2 regions of the Streptomyces sp. NPDC028991 genome follow, and region 1 is predicted to be linked to the other one. Evidence: riboswitches for the same ligand, from Rfam matches in the RefSeq annotation. Region 1 holds a riboswitch; the other holds the start of a gene.

Region 1 (3,398 bases):
GCGGGGATGATGGAGACGCCGGCGCCGTCCGGGGTCGCCGTCTCCAGGCCCTGCTCGAAGCGGACGTCGTCGTCGTTGACGTACACGTTGACGAAGCGGCGCAGCTTGCCCTGGTCGTCCAGGACGCGGGCGGCGATGCCGGTGTGGTTCTTCTCCAGGTCGGAGATGACCTCGCCCAGGTTGGCGCCCTCGGCGGGCACCTCGGCCTTGCCGCCGGTGTAGGTGCGCAGGATGGTCGGGATGCGAACGGTCACGCTCATGCGAGGCCAGCCTCTCGGAAGGAGTCCAGGTTGGGACGGATCGTCGCGCTGAGGCCGGTGCCGGCCACCGCGTCGAGGGTCTTCAGGCCGTCGCCCGTGTTGAGGACGACGGTGGTCTTCGCCGGGTCGAGCACGCCGTTCTCGATCAGCTTCCTGGTGACGCCGACCGTCACGCCGCCCGCCGTCTCCGCGAAGATGCCCTCGGTGCGGGCGAGCAGCCTGATGGCCTCGACGACCTGCTCGTCGGTCACGTCCTCCACGGCGCCACCGGTGCGGCGCGCGATGTCGAGGACGTAGGGGCCGTCGGCCGGGTTGCCGATCGCCAGGGACTTGGCGATGGTGTCCGGCTTCTGGGGGCGTACGACGTCGTGGCCCGCCTTGTACGCGGTGGACACCGGCGAGCAGCCGGCGGCCTGGGCACCGAAGATCTTGTACGGCTTGTCCTCGACCAGACCGAGCCTGATCAGCTCCTGCAGCCCCTTGTCGATCTTCGTGAGCTGGGAGCCGGACGCGATCGGGACGACGATCTGGTCGGGCAGCCGCCAGCCGAGCTGCTCGCAGACCTCGTACGCGAGGGTCTTGGAGCCTTCCGCGTAGTACGGCCGCAGGTTGACGTTGACGAAGCCCCAGCCCTCGCCGGCCGGGTCGCCGATCAGCTCGGAGCAGAAGCGGTTCACGTCGTCGTAGTTGCCCTCGATGCCGACCAGCTCACCGCCGTAGACGGCGGCCATGACGACCTTGCCCTGCTCCAGGTCGTGCGGGATGAACACGCAGGAGCGGAAGCCGGCGCGGGCGGCGGCGGCGCCGACGGCACCCGCGAGGTTGCCGGTGGAGGAGCAGGACAGGGTGGTGAAGCCGAAGGCGCGGGCGGCCTCGATGGCCTGCGCGACGACGCGGTCCTTGAAGGAGTGCGTCGGGTTGCCGGAGTCGTCCTTGACGTACAGACCGCCGGTGACACCGAGCTCGCGGGCCAGGTTGTCGGCCTTGACCAGCTTGGTCCAGCCCGGGTTGATGTTCGGCTTGTCGGCCACGTCGGCGGGGACGGGCAGCAGCGGGGCGTAACGCCAGATGTTCGCGGGGCCCGCCTCGATGCGCGCGCGCAGCTCCTCGGTGTCGTAGGCCGAGAAGTCGTAGGCGATCTCCAGCGGGCCGAAACACTCCTCGCAGGCGAAGACCGGACCGAGCGGTACGCGGTGGCCGCATTCGCGGCAGGAGAGCGCCGCGGCGGGACCGAGGTCGACCGGGGAGGCGGCGGAGGTGGGGGAAGCGGTGGTGTCGGTGTTGCTTGCGACAGTCTGCACAGCCATGTGAGGCGAGGCCCTTTCTCCTCATCTTCCTCACGACGCATCTCGCCGTGAGACGGATTTGGCACCTTCCCTAGTCGGGAGCCTCGCCACGTCCGCGTGACAAGAACCGACTGGAGGGTTGCCGGGGCTTCAACGGGCCGTATCCCTCTGCCCCTCTGGATGAGCGGTATGTGGTTGTTTTGCGGTGGTACGCGCCTGACCCCGGCATGCGGTGGTCCGCCGCGTTGTTCAAGACTGTAACCGAAGGCCACGGCGGTTGAGATAGTCGTCCGTACCGCGAGATGGATCACAAAGGAGCCTCCGAACGTGCTGGAAGAAGTCGAGCGCTGGCTGGGCGCACGCTCCTGGTCCGTGTCGGACCGGCCGATCCAGCGGATCCTGACCGCCAAACAGGCCACCGGGCAGTCGGTCAGCGTGGTGCTCCCCGCCCTCGACGAGGAGGCGACCGTCGGCGACATCGTCTCGGTGATCCGCCGGGACCTGATGGGCCGGGTGCCGCTCGTCGACGAGATCGTGGTCGTGGACTCGGGTTCGAGCGACCGTACGTCGGAGGTGGCCGCGGCGGCGGGCGCGCGGGTGGTGCACCGGGACGCGATCCTCCCCCGCCTCCCGGCCGTGCCCGGCAAGGGTGAGGTGCTGTGGCGCTCGCTGCTGGTCACCGGCGGCGACATCGTCTGCTTCGTCGACGCCGACCTGCGCGAGTTCTCGGCCGACTTCGTCTCCGGGATCGTGGGCCCGCTGCTCACCGACCCGGACGTGCACCTCGTCAAGGCGATGTACGACCGCCCGCTGGGCGCCGCTCCCGGCCAGGGCGGCCGGGTCACGGAGCTGATGGCCCGCCCGCTGCTCAACCTGCACTGGCCGCGGCTGGCCGGTTTCGTCCAGCCGCTCGGCGGCGAGTACGCGGCCCGGCGCTCCCTGCTCGAACGGCTCCCCTTCCCCGTCGGGTACGGCGTCGAGCTGGGCATGCTGGTGGACGCCCTGCACCTGGTGGGTCTGGACGCCCTCGCACAGGTCGACGTCGGCGTCCGCAGGCACCGGCACCAGGACGGCCAGGCCCTGGGCCGCATGGCCGCCGCGATCTACCGCACCGCCCAGCTCCGGCTGGCCCGCGGCCACCTGGTCCGGCCGTCCCTCACCCAGTTCGAACGCGGCGCCGACGGCTTCGAGCCGCGCACGTACTCCGTGGACACCGAGGAACGGCCCCCGATGACGGAGATCGCGGAGTACGCGGCCCGGCGGGTGGCCTGAGCGCCGGCCGGGGACGCCGTCCGGCCGGGGACGGACGCCGCCGGAGTCCCGCTCGCAGGTCAGGTACTCGCCGCCGCGGCCGCGGGTGCTCGGCCCGCGGTGCCTCTCGGCGCGGAACCGGCTGTCGGCGTGGCACACGAGGCGCGTGACGCAATCGATGCCGAGGGGCCGTCCGCCCACGTTTGAGGGTTTCGGGGCCGGGCTAGGTTGAGGCGTATGGCTTCAAGCTTCGGTGCTGCTCAGGTACTGGTCGCCTCCAACCGGGGGCCGGTCTCCTACGAGGTGCGGGAGGAGGGTTCGCTGCACGCCAGACGCGGCGGTGGCGGGCTGGTCTCCGGACTGTCGGCCATCGGGCCGGACGCGGGGGCGCTGTGGGTGTGCTCCGCGCTCGGCGACGGCGACCGCGAGGCGGTGCGGCGCGGGGTCGGCGAGGACGGCGTACGGATGCTGGACGTGCCGGCCGACGTGCACGCGGACGCGTACAACGGGATCGCCAACAGCGTGCTGTGGTTCGTGCACCACATGCTCTACCAGACGCCCCTGGAGCCGGTCTTCGACGCGGAGTTCCGGCGGCAGTGGG
Region 2 (3,398 bases), on a different contig from region 1:
GAGGTGCCGGGGGTGGACGCCTGCCACGGCATCATGCCGGCGCCGATGGCCCTGGCGGACGCGCTGCTGCACGCCGCCGAACTCCTCACGGACGCCACGGAGCGGGCGCTGCGGATGATCCTGCTGGGGTCGCGGCTGCCGGGTCAGGCGGCGGTGCCGGTGCCGGTGCCCGCGGCACCGGAGATGCCGGCCGCGGGGGCCGCGGCAACGGAGGCGCCGGCAGCGGAGGTGTCGGGCACGCAACGGCCGTCCTCCGTACGGTAGTTCCAGCGGGCGCCGTCGCTCACCAGCTCCCTCACGGCGGTCACGAACCGCTCGACGTGCTCGTCCGGGGTGCCCGCGCCGAAGCTCACGCGGATGGCGTTGAGGGACTTCTCCCCGGGCGCCGCCTCGGGGGCGCCGCACTCGCCCTGCGCCTGCGGGTCGCTGCCGAGCAGCGTGCGCACCAGCGGGTGGGCGCAGAACAGGCCGTCGCGCACACCGATGCCGTACTCGGCGGAGAGGGCCGCGGCGAAGTGGGAGCTGTTCCAGCCCTCGACGACGAAGGAGAGCACGCCGACGCGGGGGGCGTCGTCACCGAAGAGGGAGAGGATCCGCACCTGGGGCACCTCGGCGAGCCCGTCCCGCACTTTCCCGATCAGGTATTCCTCGCGGGCGACCAGCGTGTCGAACCCGGCCTCGGTGAGGGCCTTGCAGGCGGAGGCGACGGCGTAGGCGCCGATGACGTTGGGCGACCCGGCCTCGTGCCGCGCGGCGCTGTCGTGCCACTCCACGTCCACGCCGCCGTCCGCGCGCCGGGTGACCCTGCGGCTGGCGCCGCCGCCCGCGAGGTACGGCTCCGCCTCGCGCAGCCAGTCGGCCCGTCCGGCCAGCACGCCGGCGCCGAAGGGGGCGTACAGCTTGTGCCCGGAGAAGGCGACCCAGTCGACGTCCAGGCCGGCCACGGAGACGGGGTGGTGCGGGGCGAGCTGGGCGGCGTCCAGCACGATCCGGGCACCGTGCGCGTGTGCGGCGGCGGCCAGTTCACGCACCGGCCACAGCTCGCCGGTGACGTTGGAGGCGCCGGTGACGCAGACCAGGGCCGGACCGTGGGGCTCGCGGGCGGCGAGGGCGCGCTCCAGGGTCTCGACGGCCTGCGCCGGGGTGCGCGGGGCGTCCAGGCAGGTCACGTCCGCGTCCCTCCACGGCAGCAGCGAGGCGTGGTGCTCGGTCTCGAAGACGAAGACCCGGCAGCCGGCCGGCAGCGTGGCGGCGAGCAGGTTCAGGGAGTCGGTGGTGGACCGGGTGAACACGACCTGGTCCCCGTCCCGGCAGCCGAGGAACTCGGCGACGGTCTTCCGGGCGTTCTCGAACAGGTCGGTCGACAACTGCGACAGGTACCCGGCCCCGCGGTGCACGCTGCCGTAGTAGGGGGCGTAGGCCGCCACGTCGTCCCAGACCCGCTGGAGCGCGGGCGCGCTGGCGGCGTAGTCGAGAGCGGCGTAGGTGACCTCCCCGCCGGTGACGAGCGGCACGGTGACGTCACGGCCGAGTACCGGCAGCGGGGTACGGACGGACGGGTCGGCGGCGAGGCTGGAGACGGACATGGGGGTACTCCCGTGAGGTGAAGGCAGGCGGCATCACACGCGAACCCCGACGGCTCAAGCGTGGAATGGAGGCAAAGGACAGGAAACGCGGTGGCGGGGCTCTGCGGCCCTATCGCATTCGCTGATTCACGGGAGACTCCCTCGGACGACCCAGGACCCCTGGTTTCGCGAGGGGTCCGCGCTTGCCGTGAACCTTGCTGTCCACGACCTGGTCTTCACCCGGGGCACCCCGCCACGGACGGAGGGTTGCCGGACAGTCGGCCGGGGCCTGATGACTGTCACTCATGACCTGGACAAGAACCTAAGGGAAATGAACGACGTCCCGCAACCCGGGTCCGGATCGCGGGACGCGCGTCATACGAAGAGGCGGCTAGGCGTTGCTCACGGCCACCCAGCGCTCCAGGACGCGCCTGGCCGCGCCCGAGTCGATCGACTCCGCGGCCCGGTCCATGCCGGCCCGGATCCGCTCCGCCAGCGTCCCCGTGCCCGGCTCCAGGGCCACCAGGGCCGCCGCCGAGTTCAGCAGCACCGCGTCCCGCACGGGGCCCGTCTCGCCGGCCAGCAGGCGGCGGGCGACGTCGGCGTTGTAGGAGGCGTCGGCGCCGCGCAGCGCCTGAACCGGCACCAGGTCGAGTCCGACGTCCCGCGGGTCGAAGGTCTCCTCGGTCACCCGGCCGTCGCGCACCACCCAGACCCGGGAGGTGGACGTCGTGGTCAGTTCGTCGAGCCCGTCGTCGCCCCGGAACACCAGGGACGAGTGGCCGCGCTCGGCGAAGACGCCGGCGACGATCGGCGCCATCCGGGCATGGGCGACCCCGACCGCCTGGGCCCTCACCTTCGCGGGATTGGTCAGCGGGCCCAGGAAGTTGAACACGGTGCGGATGCCCAGCTGGCCGCGTGCCGCCGCCACATGGCGCAGCGCCGGGTGGAACTTCACCGCGAAGCAGAAGGTGATGCCGGCCTCCTCGGCGACCTCGGCCACCCGCTTCGGCGTCAGCTCCAGGTTGACCCCGAGCTTCTCCAGGACGTCGGAGGCCCCGGATGCCGAGGAGGCGGCCCGGTTGCCGTGCTTGACGACCTTCGCGCCCGTGCCGGCCACGACGATCGCCGACATGGTGGAGATATTGACCGTCTTGGCCCCGTCGCCGCCGGTGCCGACGATGTCGACCGTCTCCCCCGGCACCTCGATCACGTTGGCGTGGGCGTACATGGTGCGGACCAGGCCGGAGATCTCCTCGACCGTCTCCCCCTTGAACCGCAGCCCCACCGCGAAGCCGGCGATCTGCGCGTCGGTCGCCTCGCCGCGCATGATCACGTCCAGCGCCCAGGCCGTGTCGTCCGCGGACAGGTCGTGTCCGTCCAGCAGTCCGTTCAGCAGGGCGGGCCAGGAGCGGCCCGCCGCGGTGTCGCCTCCAGCGGGGGTCACAGCGCTCATGAGCCGCTCCTGAATCGTGTGTATGACGGAAAGGGAGTGTGGTCCCACCCTATCCAGCCCCGGGCACGGCGAAGGGCCCCGTCCGCGGAACGGACGGGGCCCTTCGACCGTGGTGTGGCGACGCTGGAGGGTCAGTGGTGGCCGTGGCCGCTCGTGATCTCCTTGTACTCCTCGACGGTCGGCTTCGGAATCTGCGACTCCTCGCCGTAGTAGCCCTTGCTCAGCTTGGCACGGAGCTTCTCCGTCCGCTTCACCTTGCGCCGGACGCCGTTCTCGTCGACCGTCGGGCCGATCTCGGCCGGCTCGTACTGCTCGTGTGCCGTGAGCGTGTGCAGCTGCTCCTGGCTGAGCGGCTCGTGCACCTCGATGAACTCACC

The links. A riboswitch is a leader RNA that binds a small molecule or an ion and turns the genes downstream of it on or off. The one in region 1 is predicted to bind S-adenosylmethionine.
Region 2: it holds a riboswitch for S-adenosylmethionine, as region 1 does, so the genes downstream of both, ACZ4V1_RS12690 (aminotransferase class V-fold PLP-dependent enzyme) here and thrC (threonine synthase) in region 1, are expected to answer to the same signal.

Annotation. Positions count from the first base shown of each region.
Region 1 is NZ_JBVHVP010000006.1:177,038-180,435, forward strand. Features, by position in the region: gene ACZ4V1_RS15795 (MoaD/ThiS family protein) at 1-260, opposite strand, end outside; gene thrC (threonine synthase) at 257-1,567, opposite strand; SAM riboswitch class I at 1,586-1,733, opposite strand; gene ACZ4V1_RS15805 (glucosyl-3-phosphoglycerate synthase) at 1,874-2,818, shown strand; gene ACZ4V1_RS15810 (alpha,alpha-trehalose-phosphate synthase (UDP-forming)) at 3,035-3,398, shown strand, end outside.
Region 2 is NZ_JBVHVP010000005.1:7,272-10,669, reverse strand. Features, by position in the region: partial or broken gene ACZ4V1_RS12695 (glycerate kinase) at 1-63, shown strand, start outside; gene ACZ4V1_RS12690 (aminotransferase class V-fold PLP-dependent enzyme) at 144-1,586, opposite strand; SAM riboswitch class IV at 1,760-1,876, opposite strand; gene trpD (anthranilate phosphoribosyltransferase) at 1,957-3,021, opposite strand; gene qcrB (cytochrome bc1 complex cytochrome b subunit) at 3,153-3,398, opposite strand, start outside.